One region of the Shewanella sp. SM23 genome, then DNA from elsewhere that is predicted to be linked to it. Evidence: predicted binding sites of a transcription regulator. Region 1 holds the regulator's gene; each other region holds the start of a gene.
What was found. The regulator LexA, encoded in region 1, represses DNA repair genes until DNA is damaged. The targets are predictions, from matches to a motif close to TACTGTATNNNNATACAGTA.

Region 1 (4,279 bases):
AGAATTGCCGTTCATGTACTCGTTGACGTCTTTGGCTTGCACTGCATCGCCAGTATTATTGCCCCAAGCATTCCGCTCGTAGGTAGTCACTGCCGCGATTTCTTGTGCGGTCAATTGCTTACTAAACGCTTGCATGGCAGTACCCGTTTTACCGTTGAGCACAATTTCAAGGTGAGCGCTGAGTGGTCCTGTTGCAATCGGGCTACCTTTAAGGTGCGGAAATACGCCTTGCAACCCTTCGCCATTGGGCTGGTGGCAGGCTGCGCAGTGCCCGAGGTAAACTTGTTCGCCTAGAGTCATCAACTCTTCTTTACTTAGGGTTTGTGATAAAGCGGCTTGAGCGGCTTCAGCCGCAGCACCTGCGGCTTGTTTCTGCTCTGTTACCCAAGCCTCAAACTCGGCTTCGGGTAACGCTTGTACTACGATAGGCATAAAACCATGGTCTTTACCGCAGAGCTCGGCGCATTGACCACGGTAAATGCCGGGTTTGTCGATGCGAGTCCAAGCTTCATTGATAAATCCAGGGTTGGCATCTTTCTTAATTGCAAAGGCGGGTACCCACCAAGAATGGATGACATCCTCTGAAGTCATCAGAAAGCGGATTTTGCGGTTTATTGGTAGAACGAGCGGTTTATCGACTTCCAATAGATAGTTTTCACCCTTGGTTTCGGTGCCTTCGATTTGTGCTCTGGGTGTTGTCAGTATGCTATAAAAATCAATATCTTGATCGAAATAGTTGTAATGCCATTTCCATTGGGAACCCGTGACTTTTACGGTGAGATCGGCGTTGCTGGGATCTTCCATTGCGATTAAAGTTTTTGTCGCTGGAATCGCCATTAAGATCAAAATGATAAATGGCAGAATCGTCCAAGCGATTTCAACTTTAGTGCTTTCGTGAAAGTGGGACGCGACAGCGCCTTTGGATTTTCTGTGGTTGATCATGGCGTAAATCATGACGCCAAAGACCACTAGGCCTATTGCGCAGCAGATATACAAGATGGTCATGTGCAAGTGATAAACCTTGCCACTGATCTCGGTCACGCCAGGGGTCATGTTGAACCGCATGTCCGCGGCGGTCAACGGTGGTGCGAAAAGCACCACGAGTAAACAATACAACAATTGCTTCACAAGACTTCTCCTCTGCCAATTGCGAATAGCAACTACAAAGAAGAGCAACACAGTAAGTCTCAACTCTATGCAAACTCTTCAGTTCCCAAAAAAGCTTTTTTGACTTCAACGTGCGTTGGCGGCTGTTACTTTTAATCAAGTATTGTTACTGCTGGTAATTAGCCACGCTGGCACATACTGCTGAAATAAATCTGTTCTCTATTTTTAGTGGCGCTTCGAGTTCGATAAATACTCGATTCATTGACCACGGAAGGTGATATATCATCACCGACTTAACCAACCATACTTGCTGTTTAAATATTGATCAAGATCACTTATTTATCTAATTATCTGAAAAATTGCCAAAAAAAAGCCTCACATTCATAGGTGAGGCGGCTTTCAAGGTAAAAAATTAAATGAATATTTAATGTACAGCGCTAAAAAAAGATTGCTGACCGAAGAGATTGCCTTGCTCAATGCGTACGTCGGCATGTAAGTGACTGTTTACGTCTTCAAGCACTATGCCCATAGCTCGGGCACTTTTAGCCACGATTTGTAGGCGTCGATTATCCCGCGCATCTAATGATTGAGTCCAAGTAATGACTGCACTGGACGTACCACTTGTCAGGGCTTTCTCCATCGCCCACAGGGTTTCGACTTCATCTTTAGCATGTACCAGCAAAACTCTATCCATACGCACACCTGCGCTGGCGAGCATTTGCTTGTAGCCAATACTTGGAGGGTTGATGAGCACTAACCAACGGCCCTGTTGGCTTAACTGAGCGAGTTGTGCACTCAGATGAATTAATTCTTGGCGACCTTGAGTCTTAGTTGGCATACAGGCGATAGGCGCATGGTGCCAGTCATAGTCGGCATCACGGACTTCATCGAGCCACAAGCCCGGATGGCGGGGGGCATTGCCAAGTAGTTTATTCATAGCCAATCTCCATTACGGATCACACCGACGGCGAGTCCTTCAATTGTTAAACTTTGGAAGCCTAAATCCACTTTAATCGGGGAGTAATCTTCATTTTCGGCATGTAGATAGACCACATTACCTTTTTTTTCGAAACGTTTAACAGTGACATCGTCATCGACTCTAGCGACAACCACTTGACCATTCCTAGCTTGTTCTACTTTATGAACTGCCAGCAAATCACCTTCGAGAATGCCGATATTTTTCATGCTGTCGCCCTTTACTCGCAGTAAAAAATCGGCGGCGGGATGGAACATGCTTGGGTCGACTTGGTAGTACTGTTCAACATGTTCTTGGGCGAGGATAGGTTCACCCGCGGCCACTTGGCCGATGAGCGGTAAACCTGTTTCAGTCAAATCTTCGATTTCCGCAGGTAGACGAATGCCCCGAGATGTGCCAGGCATGATCTCAATGCAGCCCTTTTTCGCCAACGCTTTAAGATGTTCTTCAGCCGCATTGGCGCTCTTAAAACCTAAACGGGTTGCGATTTCTGCCCGAGTGGGTGGCATGCCAGTATCGGCAATATTTCGTTTAATTAGCTCTAAAATTTCAGCTTGGCGTGGCGTCAAAGGTCTCATGGTGTTTCCTGTTTTTCTATACAGTTACTGTTAGTATATACAGTATTATTTGCAGCGCAAGTATTAACCACTTTTTAGCTATGTTGGAGAGAATTAGCGAATATTGCCCATAGTCTGGTATTCTATCGGGCTAGTAAACGCACTTAATTGCATAAGAATAATGCCTAAACACGACTCTCTTTGGTTGAAATCATTACGTTGGATCCAAAAACACTTAGTGCACACTATTGTGGTGCCTCAGGATCCCTTTGCCGATCTGAATCTGGATGCTTCCAGACCCCTTGTTTATGTGATGAAAACAGAATCCCTCAGTGACATAGCTGCTTTGAGCGAAATAACGGCTAAGTTAGGTTTACCAAGCCCTTATGAGCCTCTAGTGGCTAATGGTGTGACTGCGCCTCGGGTTGTCTGTCTTCAAGGACGTAAGCCACTGTTTGGCGAACGTGCTGGTAATGAGCCTTTCCTCGAATGCTTTATGCGTTTGTTAGCCGTGCATAAGGAACGTCCTGAATTAGATATTCAACTGGTGCCCGTGAGTTTGTATTGGGGTCGCACGCCAGGGAAAGAAGACGACACTATGAAGGCGGCCGTATTTGAGCGGGAAAACCCGACTTGGTTGCGCAAGTGCTTGATGATTCTGTTCTTAGGTCGACATAACTTCGTGCAGTTCTCGAATGCCGTATCCCTGCGTTACATGGCTGACGAACATGGCACCGACATGGGAATTGCCCATAAGTTAGCACGGGTTGCGCGCGTGCATTTCCGTCGTCAACGTAAAGTAATGACAGGGCCTGTGCTGCCAAACCGCCAAGCACTGTTTCATTCGTTGCTCAAATCTGAGTCGCTGCGCAAGGCGATTCAAGAAGAAGCGGCCAGTAAAAAGATTTCTGAGACCCAAGCGCGCGAGACGGCTATTGAGTACCTCGATGAAATCGCTGCCGATTACTCAGACAGTTTAGTGCGTATTGCCGAGCGTTTCTTAACTTGGCTGTGGAACAAGCTTTACAGCGGGATCAACATTAAAGGCGCCGAGCAAGTTCGCCAGCTGCACCACGATGGCCACGAGATTGTTTATGTGCCTTGCCATCGCAGCCACATGGATTACCTGCTGTTATCGTATATTTTGTATTATCAAGGCATGGTTCCGCCGCACATTGCTGCTGGCATCAACCTCAATTTCTGGCCCGCGGGACCTATGTTCCGTCGCGGTGGTGCCTTCTTCATCCGCCGTAGTTTTAATGGTAACAAGCTGTACACCGCAGTATTTCGTGAGTATTTAGATCAGCTGTTTGCTAAAGGTTATTCGGTGGAATACTTCTCCGAAGGTGGCCGTTCACGTACTGGCCGTCTGTTGGCGCCGAAAACCGGCATGATCGCCATGACGATGAACAGCGTACTGCGCGGTATTGAACGTCCTGTCACACTTGTGCCAGTGTATTTAGGCTATGACCATGTGATGGAAGTAGCGACTTACCATAAAGAGTTAAGCGGTAAGAAAAAGAAAAAAGAATCTGTGTGGCAGGTGTTCGGTGCCATTCGTAAATTAGGTAATTTCGGCCAAGGTTATGTGAATTTTGGCGAGCCTATTACCCTGCAAAATTTCTTAAATGAGCGTGCG
Region 2 (4,279 bases), on a different contig from region 1:
CCGACCCGTTGCGAACAAATGGTATAACCACTCCACGCCAACATGCCGGCGGCAATCATCACATCACCTTGGTTAAAACTAAAGTTGAGCAACTGCTGCACACTACCGTTTGTGATCACTAGCAGTACGCCCGCCAAACCGCCCACTAAGCTGAACACTTGTTGTCTGCTGAGCCATTCACGCTGTAATAGCGCGTTGACGATTGAAGTCACCAGCGGACTGAGCGCCATAATCAAGGCGCCATTGGCGGCAGAGGTGTGCTGCAGGCCATTAAATAACGCCAGATTTAAGCCGCCCACACCAATCACGCCTACTAGCGCTATGACAGCGTATTGCGCCAAACTCAATTTAGGCCAAGCCTGACGAGTAAAAACGATATATAACGCTAGAGTCACAGCCGCAATGGTAAAACGCCAGAAGACGAGGGACTCTCCTGACATCTCCTCCAGCACTCGCTTAGCAATAGGAAACACACTGCCCCAGCTAAAAACGCAAATCAGTAGACAAACGAATGTCATGTAAGGTGTATGGGATTTCATATCGTCCTCTAGGGAGGTAATTGGGATTGAGCTTAGTTTATAAGTTTCATATATTATTAAAACGCACAAGATTGAGAGCTTAAATTCCAAATATGAAACTTAATTATTCCTTAGACGATATGCGCTTATTTTGGGTGGTGGCACAGCAAGGGAGTTTTAAGCTCGCGGCGCAACACTTAGGCATTCCACCTTCAACCTTAAGCCGTCGAATCAATCTGTTAGAACAATCCTTAGGTCTGCGTTTACTGCACAGAGACGCCCATAGAGTCAACCTTACCGCCACAGGTCAGCAGTATCTCGAACGCTGCGGCCCGCTGTTTATCGAGTTAAACCAGGTATCTGGTGAGTTGCATGCGGATAAACATCAAGCGGTTGGTAAATTGCGGATCTCGGCGCCCATCAATACAACCTATCGCTGGCTAGGTGAATCACTCAACGCCTTCCAACGGCATTATCCCAATATTGATATCGATTTAAGTCTGTCGAACATGAATATCGATGTCAGTGAAAACGCCATCGATATCGCCTTTCGAGTGGGCGAACCTAAAGATCCCGATTGGATTGCAAGGCCACTTACCACGATTAGCTTTGTACTTTGCGCCAGCACATCGGCAACGCAGTGGCATGCGCTGCAATCGATTGAAGCGCTGGATCAGCATCCGGTTATCATCGCCAAGCCCACAAAAACGTGGTGTTTACAGCACAATAGCACAGGGCAAAATGTCGAGTTTGAACCAAGGGGGAATATCAAACTAGCCGTCGATGATATGGCGATTGCCTGTCAGGCCGTGGTGGCGGGGCTTGGGATTGGACTCATACCCATCAGCATGGCGAGTGAACAGATACGAAGTGGCAAACTCATTCAAATACTGCCCGAGTGGCAAGGTATTCCGCGCACCGCCTACTTGATGTATCGCGATCGGGACAACCTGCCCTTACGGGTCAGACTGTTAATTGATTTTATGCTGGCAAATCCACCCGAGGCTTATTGAGCCAATATAGGCTATTGTGCTCCACCCACTAGAGTGCTAAATCCAGCTGGGTCAGGCCGTTTAAGCTTGTGGCGACGACAAGAGTAGAATCAGTAAGGCCAACTGAAATCCCCAATAGACGAATGCCGCGGCCTTCTTGCCTTTCCATAGCCAGTGCGAGTAGCTCATAGAACATTACAATCGAGACTTCATCGCTCCGGTGCTCAATTGTAGTCTGCTTGAAATCGTTAAACTTAAGTTTGACCACCTGTTTATGTATTTTGCGTTCCTTAGCACTGCGACTTAAACGCAACGACAGTTCTTGGATCAAACTCGGCATCACCTGCTGGCACTGCTCTAAGCTATAAATATCCTTTGCTAACGTGGTTTCAACCCCCACTGATTTGCGCTCTCTGTCGGCAGAAATACCCCGTTCATCTATGCCTTGGGAACGCTCAATCAACACGCCACCAAACTTACCGAATCGCGCTAAGAGCTCAGGTTTAGAATAAGCTTGCACATCACCACAGGTATTGAGCCCGAGCGAAGAGAGCTTTTCGGCGGTGACTTTACCAACACCGGGAATTTTACGCAGCGATAAGGTCTTAACAAACTCAGAAAGCGTCTCTGGCGTAATGACATATTGGCCGTTTGGCTTATTCAGATCCGAGGCGACCTTAGCTAAAAATTTTACTGGCGCGATACCCGCCGATGCGGTTAAACCCGTTTCGGCTAAGATATCGCGACGAATCGCTTGGGCAATCAAGGTCGCAGAGCCCTTATATTGTTGGCACTCACTCACATCCAAATAAGCTTCATCTAAGGAAAGCGGCTCAATTAATTGGGTATAGCGAGAAAATATTTCACGAATTTGTAGCGACACTTCTTTGTAAACCTGCATCCGGCCTGGTACTAAAATCAGCTCAGGGCACAACTTAAAGGCATAAGCCGTTGCCATTGCTGAACGAACACCGAATTTACGTGCCTCGTAACTACAAGTACTGATAACACCGCGACGGTCGCTACTCCCCCCCACGGCTAAAGGCTTGCCGCGGTACTCAGGAAAGTCGCGCATTTCCACAGCAGCAAAATAGCAGTCCATATCAATATGAATAATTTTTCGCACGTTGAATTCCTCCAACGCCAAAATACTGTATATAAAAACAGTAATCAAGTGTTCCTGATAGATTTGGGGCCAATAAGATGTGGCCTAGCGCTGGAAAAGAGAACAAGACAAGTGTGAGGAACAACAGACATGCTTAATAACTGAGTTTCCTAGGCCATTACACTCAGTGGCCTAGGTATTTACTCAACCTAACAATCTAAGGCTCACATCTTAGTTTGCAGGTAGTTTTGCAATCCAACACGGTCAATAAGCCCAAGTTGTTTTTCGAGCCAATACATATGGTCAGACTCTGTATCGTCGAGTAATACTTCGAGGATTTCGCGGGTCTGGTAATCTTGCTTCTGCTCACACAGTGCAATCACTTTGCGCAAATCGTCCGCGACCTTGTATTCATAGGCAAGATCATTACGTAGCATCTCTTCTACATCTTTACCTATGTTCAATGCCTCACGGGCGGCAACATTGGGTGTACCTTCGAGGAATAAAATGCGCTGCACTAATTTGGCTGCATGGGCTTTCTCATCATCTGACTCATGGGCGATACGCTCATAGAGTTCATTCAGGCCCCAATCTTCGTACATATGGGCATGGACAAAATACTGATCCATTGCCGAGAGTTCTCCCGTTAGGAGTCGATTTAACGCATCGATAACGTCTTTATCGCCTTTCATATCTTGCTCCTATTGGTCGCTAATTTGCGATTGTAGATAATTTTGAATACCGGTTAGCGTAATGAGCTCTTGCTGCGACTCGAGCCAATCTAAGTGCTCTTCTTCGTCTTCGAGAATATCTTCCAGCAGATCGCGGCTCACATAGTCCTGTTCGGCTTCACACAAGCTGATCGCATCACGCAGCAATGTAAGCTGCTCTTGCACCATGGCCAGATCGCAGTCGAGCATCTCTTGGCTATGTTCACCAATGCGAAGTTTTTCGAGTTGTTGCAGATTAGGCAGACCTTCCAAAAACAGCACTCGCTCGATGAGCTTATCGGCGTGCTTCATATCTTGGATGGATTTTTTGTATTCGACGTGGTTTAACTTCTCTAAGCCCCAATGTTTAAACATGCGGGCATGGAGGAAATATTGATTGATGGCGGTCAACTCACAGGTAAGCACCCGATTCAGTTGCCCAACCACTTTAGGATGACCTTTCATAAGTTACTATCCTTGGTAAGCGTGAAAAGATTGATCTAAATCAAGCTTCTAGCCTAGTACAATTTATCGACCAACTCAAATTATCTTTATATTTCACCTACTTAATGATGAAAAGCATTCTCATTCCTGCTTAGATTAACTTGCTATCCCACTCTAATCCCAAGGATAAATCTCAAATGATTAACCCGTGTAAGAAAATACGAGGCAAAAAAATAGCCCCCTAAATTGAAGGCTATGATCGAATCAAGACTATTTAGATAATGCGGTCTTTCGTTAACTTCTCACGACGCGCTTCTTCAGCGGCCATACGACGTTTACGTTTGTCACAAGGGTCATCACAATCACACGCTTTCTCAATCCCTAGAACACCTAAACCGCCACAACTTCCTTCAACGGCTTTGCGCTTGATGAGATAACCAATCGACATGAGCAAAAAGAAGACTAACAAGATCACAAATGCCGCAATAAAAGAGGTCATGGTTTACTCCA
Region 3 (4,279 bases), on a different contig from region 1:
CCATGCCATGAGTCCAACACCAATGTCACCCATTCCCCAAGCCATATCAGCCGTTTTAACTGTGCCGTATACGGTTGAGCCAATGATCACGACTTTGAGAACGACCATGAACCAAGGATGATTTACTTTACGGTTGATATAGGCAATGTTGGTCTCGGCAATGTAGTAATAAGCCACTATGGTCGTAAAGGCGAAGAAGAAGAGTGCGATAGCCACAAAGATATTGCCAAATCCTGGCATCATACTTTCCATTGCCGTTTGTACGTAGCCTGGTCCTGCAGCGACTCCGGCAATGCCGGTATAGAGCGCCGCACCGTCTGGGCCCTGAACATTATACAGTCCTGTAATAAGCAGCATGAAACCAGTTGCAGAGCAAACGAATAAGGTGTCGATATACACAGAAAAAGCTTGAACTAACCCTTGTTTGGCTGGATGGCTTACCGCCGCTGCAGATGAGGCATGTGGCGCTGTACCTTGACCCGCTTCGTTGGAGTAAATACCCCGCTTTACCCCCCACATGATGGCTAAGCCTAAAATGGCACCAAAACCCGCATCAAAGCCAAAGGCACTTTTGATAATTAACCATAAAATACCCGGTAGCTGGCCAATATTTAGCGCTATGATGACACAAGCCACTATGATGTAACCCAGTGCCATAAAGGGGACGACGGCACTGGCAAAGTGAGCGATACGTTTTACACCGCCAAAAATGATAAAGCCAAGAAGCATAGCCAGTATGGCTGCAGTCACATTAGGATCTATGTTGAAAGCGGTTTTTAAACTTGAACCTATCGAGTTAGCTTGTACGCCCGGCAGCAGGATCCCGCAAGCAAATATGGTCGCAATTGCAAATACCCATGCATACCATTTCATGCCTAAGCCTTTTTCAATATAAAAAGCAGGCCCACCACGATACTCGCCATTGATTTTTTCTTTATAGACTTGACCTAAGGTAGATTCAACGAAGGCGGAGCTGGCACCGAGAAAGGCAACCATCCACATCCAAAATAAAGCGCCAGGACCACCAAAGGTGATTGCTGTGGCGACCCCTGCAATGTTACCTGTACCGACTCGACCCGCTAATGTCATCGCGAGTGCTTGAAAAGACGACACTCCCGCATCAGTACTCTTACCATCAAACATCAGGCGGATCATTTCTGGCAGATGGCGCAGCTGTAAAAATCGAGTGCGAAGGGAGAAATAGAGCCCGACACCTAGGCAAAGAAAAATAAGTGCAGGGCTCCAAATTACACTATTGATCGCGTTGACAATCTCATTCATAGACTCCGATTCCTTTATTGTGTTGTTTTAGCAGAGTTTTTAGGTTTACGGTTATTCAACAGATGTTGAGTTAGGACATTCACTTTTGATTAAGACATTTTTTGTAAATATCCAAGATACTCAACATAACTATTTTTTAGGGAGCTTCATAGTTAAAATGTTAAATATTTGAAATCAATGTGTTTTGAAATTGAGTTTTAGCATGGATAAATAGAGCAGAGGGGCGAGTTAACTCGAAATACGGTAGTGATTTATTATGAATGTCAGTTATCCCATTACCCAAAGTAGCATCCACACGCCGAATAAGCTGCTTAAGCTATGGCGCGTGATTTGATGGCTGAGTAATAGAGATAAACTCACAGCAATAGGAATGACGAGAATGAATCCCCATGCTAACGGCATATCGATGATTTTCATTTGTCCCAGCCAGGTACTGGTGAGCATGCTTAATGCGAGTAACATTAAGCTATGGAATATCAATAACTGATTGAATCTTAATATTAATGCTGGAGTTATTGTCATTGCTTGTCGCGCATTTATTGCAAATTGTCTCATAGTTACTCCTTAGTCATTTAATGTATCTTATGCCTTGTTGAGAATCATTCGCAATTAAATTTACACTTAAGCTTTGACATTTAAGCACGGTTTACTACAGAAATTTGCACTCAACAGGCGTTTGGGCTAAATTATACTGTAATTATATCCAGTGTTTGGTGTTTGTATGATCCTTTATATCGCAGAAAAACCTAGCCTAGGGCGGGCCATTGCCGATGTATTGCCTAAACCCCATAAAAAAGGCGATGGATTTATCGAAGCCGCCAATGGCGATTGTGTGTCTTGGTGCGTTGGTCACTTGCTCGAGCAAGCAGAACCTGATGCCTATAATCCCGAATTTAAGTCTTGGAAATTCGAGCATTTGCCAATAGTGCCAGACAAGTGGCAACTAAAACCTAAGGCTGCGACCCGCAGCCAACTCACAGTGCTAAAACGATTAGTCAAACAAGCCAACACGCTGGTTAACGCGGGCGATCCCGACCGCGAAGGGCAGTTACTCGTGGATGAAGTGATTGCCTATCTTGGCGTGACGGGGGACAAGCTACATCAAACCCAGCGTTTACTGATCAGTGACTTAAACCCACAAGCTGTAAAACGGGCTCTAACGCAGCTACGCAGCAATCGCGAGTTTATTCCTTTATCCACATCGGCCTTAGCTCGCAGTCGTGCCGATTGGCTCTATGGCATGAATATGACGCGTGCGTACACCATCCAAGGTAAAAAGGTCGGTTATCAAGGCGTGTTATCCGTCGGCCGAGTACAAACGCCATTGCTTGGGCTAGTGGTGCGCCGTGATGAAGAGATTGCCCACTTTCAATCTAAGCCTTTTTATGAAGTACTGGCGCATTTGGCGACCGAGAAGCAAGAAACCTTCAGCGCCAAGTGGCAACCTAGCGAAGCTTGTCAGCCTTATATGGATGAAGAAGGACGAGTGTTAGTGAGAGGGTTAGCGCAAAATGTGGTGAGTCGCATCAGTGATAAACCCGCTTTAGTCACTCAATTAGTGGCTAAGGACAAGAAACAGAATCCACCATTGCCCTACAGCTTATCCGCGTTACAAATTGATGCGGCGAAACGGTTTGGCATGAGTGCTAAGGATGTGCTCGATACCTGCCAAAGTTTGTATGAACGTCATAAACTCATTACTTACCCACGCTCCGACAGTCGTTATTTACCCGTTGAGCAACATAACCTTGCGCCTTCGGTACTTAAGGCGATAAGTGACGGTGCTGCTGAGTTATTGCAAGGTGCTGATGCCCCCGAGCCCCGTCTTAAATCTAAAGCATGGGATGATAAAAAAGTGGACGCCCATCACGCAATCGTCCCCACAGAGAAGACGGCTAACTTATCTAGCTTGAGTCAGCGTGAGAGGCAGTTATATCTTCATGTTGCTCGCCAGTACATAGCACAGTTTTATCCGGCTTATTGTTACAGTGAAACCACTGTGCAAGTGACAATCGAGGGTGGCTTATTTAATACCAAGGCGCGTCAGGATAAATCCCTCGGCTGGAAGCAACTCTTTGCCCGCCAAGAGCCAAATGGCAGTAAGGCGAGTGGCAACAAGTCGACGGAAGAAAGCACAGGTAAGGACGATGAGGAGAATGACGAGTTTATCGGCCAATTACCGCCTTTGAAATTGGGACAGGCTTTGCATTGTACTCGAGGCGAATTGTTGGAGAAAAATACTCAACCACCAAAGGCCTTTAACGATGCCACTTTACTCGGTGCTATGACGGGTATTAGCCGTTATGTGACCGATCCTGAGATCCGTAAAATTCTTAAAGAAACCGACGGATTAGGTACAGAGGCCACCCGTGCAGGTATTATCGAATTGCTGTTCAAACGCGGTTTTTTACAACGCTTAGGTAAATCTATTGTCTCGACAGACGTGGGGAAAGGATTGATTAACAGCTTGCCCGCGAGTGCGACTACGCCAGATATGACAGCGCTTTGGGAAGCGAGCTTGAACGGCATTTGCCATAAAGAAACCTCTTATCAAGCCTTTATGCAGCCACTGCTCGGCACCTTATCCACGCTTATCCAGAATGCAGGCGCACAACTGCCAACCGCGCTTAATGGTTTACAAGGCCAAGGTTATCGTAAAACGGCAAGTAATAAATCCGGTTATCGTAAGTCGCCTTACCGCAAAGCCTCGAGCTCGGCAAAACGGGCAGGCACTGCAAGTACAGCTAAAAGCAGTGTGAAGAAGTCAGTGGCTAGTGCTGGCGCAAGGAGTCGAACACGCAAAATGGCTACAGAGGTTTAATCGTCACGAGTGCGTTGTGATTCTGTTGTAGGGGATATTCGACCTTAAGCTATAACGTTTTCATAGCACTGAATTTGGGCAAAAAAAAGAGTAAACCAAAACGGTTTACTCATACGGAAATAGGTCGTTAAAGCTTGCCAAAATCACTCAACTGATGAGGAGCAGGCATATAATCCC

Region 2: a site for LexA is predicted at 2,660-2,679, ahead of dinB (DNA polymerase IV). Genes of this name have one in related genera too.
Region 3: a site for LexA is predicted at 1,971-1,990, ahead of L5L98_RS05195 (DNA topoisomerase III). Genes of this name have one in related genera too.

The regions. Positions count from the first base shown of each region.
Region 1 is NZ_JAKKRM010000009.1:174,292-178,570, forward strand. It holds gene coxB (cytochrome c oxidase subunit II) at 1-1,128, opposite strand, end outside; gene L5L98_RS13195 (cell division inhibitor SulA) at 1,532-2,044, opposite strand; gene lexA (transcriptional repressor LexA) at 2,041-2,661, opposite strand; gene plsB (glycerol-3-phosphate 1-O-acyltransferase PlsB) at 2,822-4,279, shown strand, end outside.
Region 2 is NZ_JAKKRM010000010.1:77,808-82,086, forward strand. It holds gene L5L98_RS13590 (DMT family transporter) at 1-539, opposite strand, end outside; gene L5L98_RS13595 (LysR family transcriptional regulator) at 632-1,531, shown strand; gene dinB (DNA polymerase IV) at 1,560-2,636, opposite strand; gene bfr (bacterioferritin) at 2,840-3,307, opposite strand; gene bfr (bacterioferritin) at 3,317-3,790, opposite strand; gene nqrM ((Na+)-NQR maturation NqrM) at 4,044-4,268, opposite strand.
Region 3 is NZ_JAKKRM010000003.1:98,392-102,670, reverse strand. It holds gene L5L98_RS05205 (alanine/glycine:cation symporter family protein) at 1-1,281, opposite strand, end outside; gene L5L98_RS05200 (hypothetical protein) at 1,549-1,836, opposite strand; gene L5L98_RS05195 (DNA topoisomerase III) at 2,003-4,102, shown strand.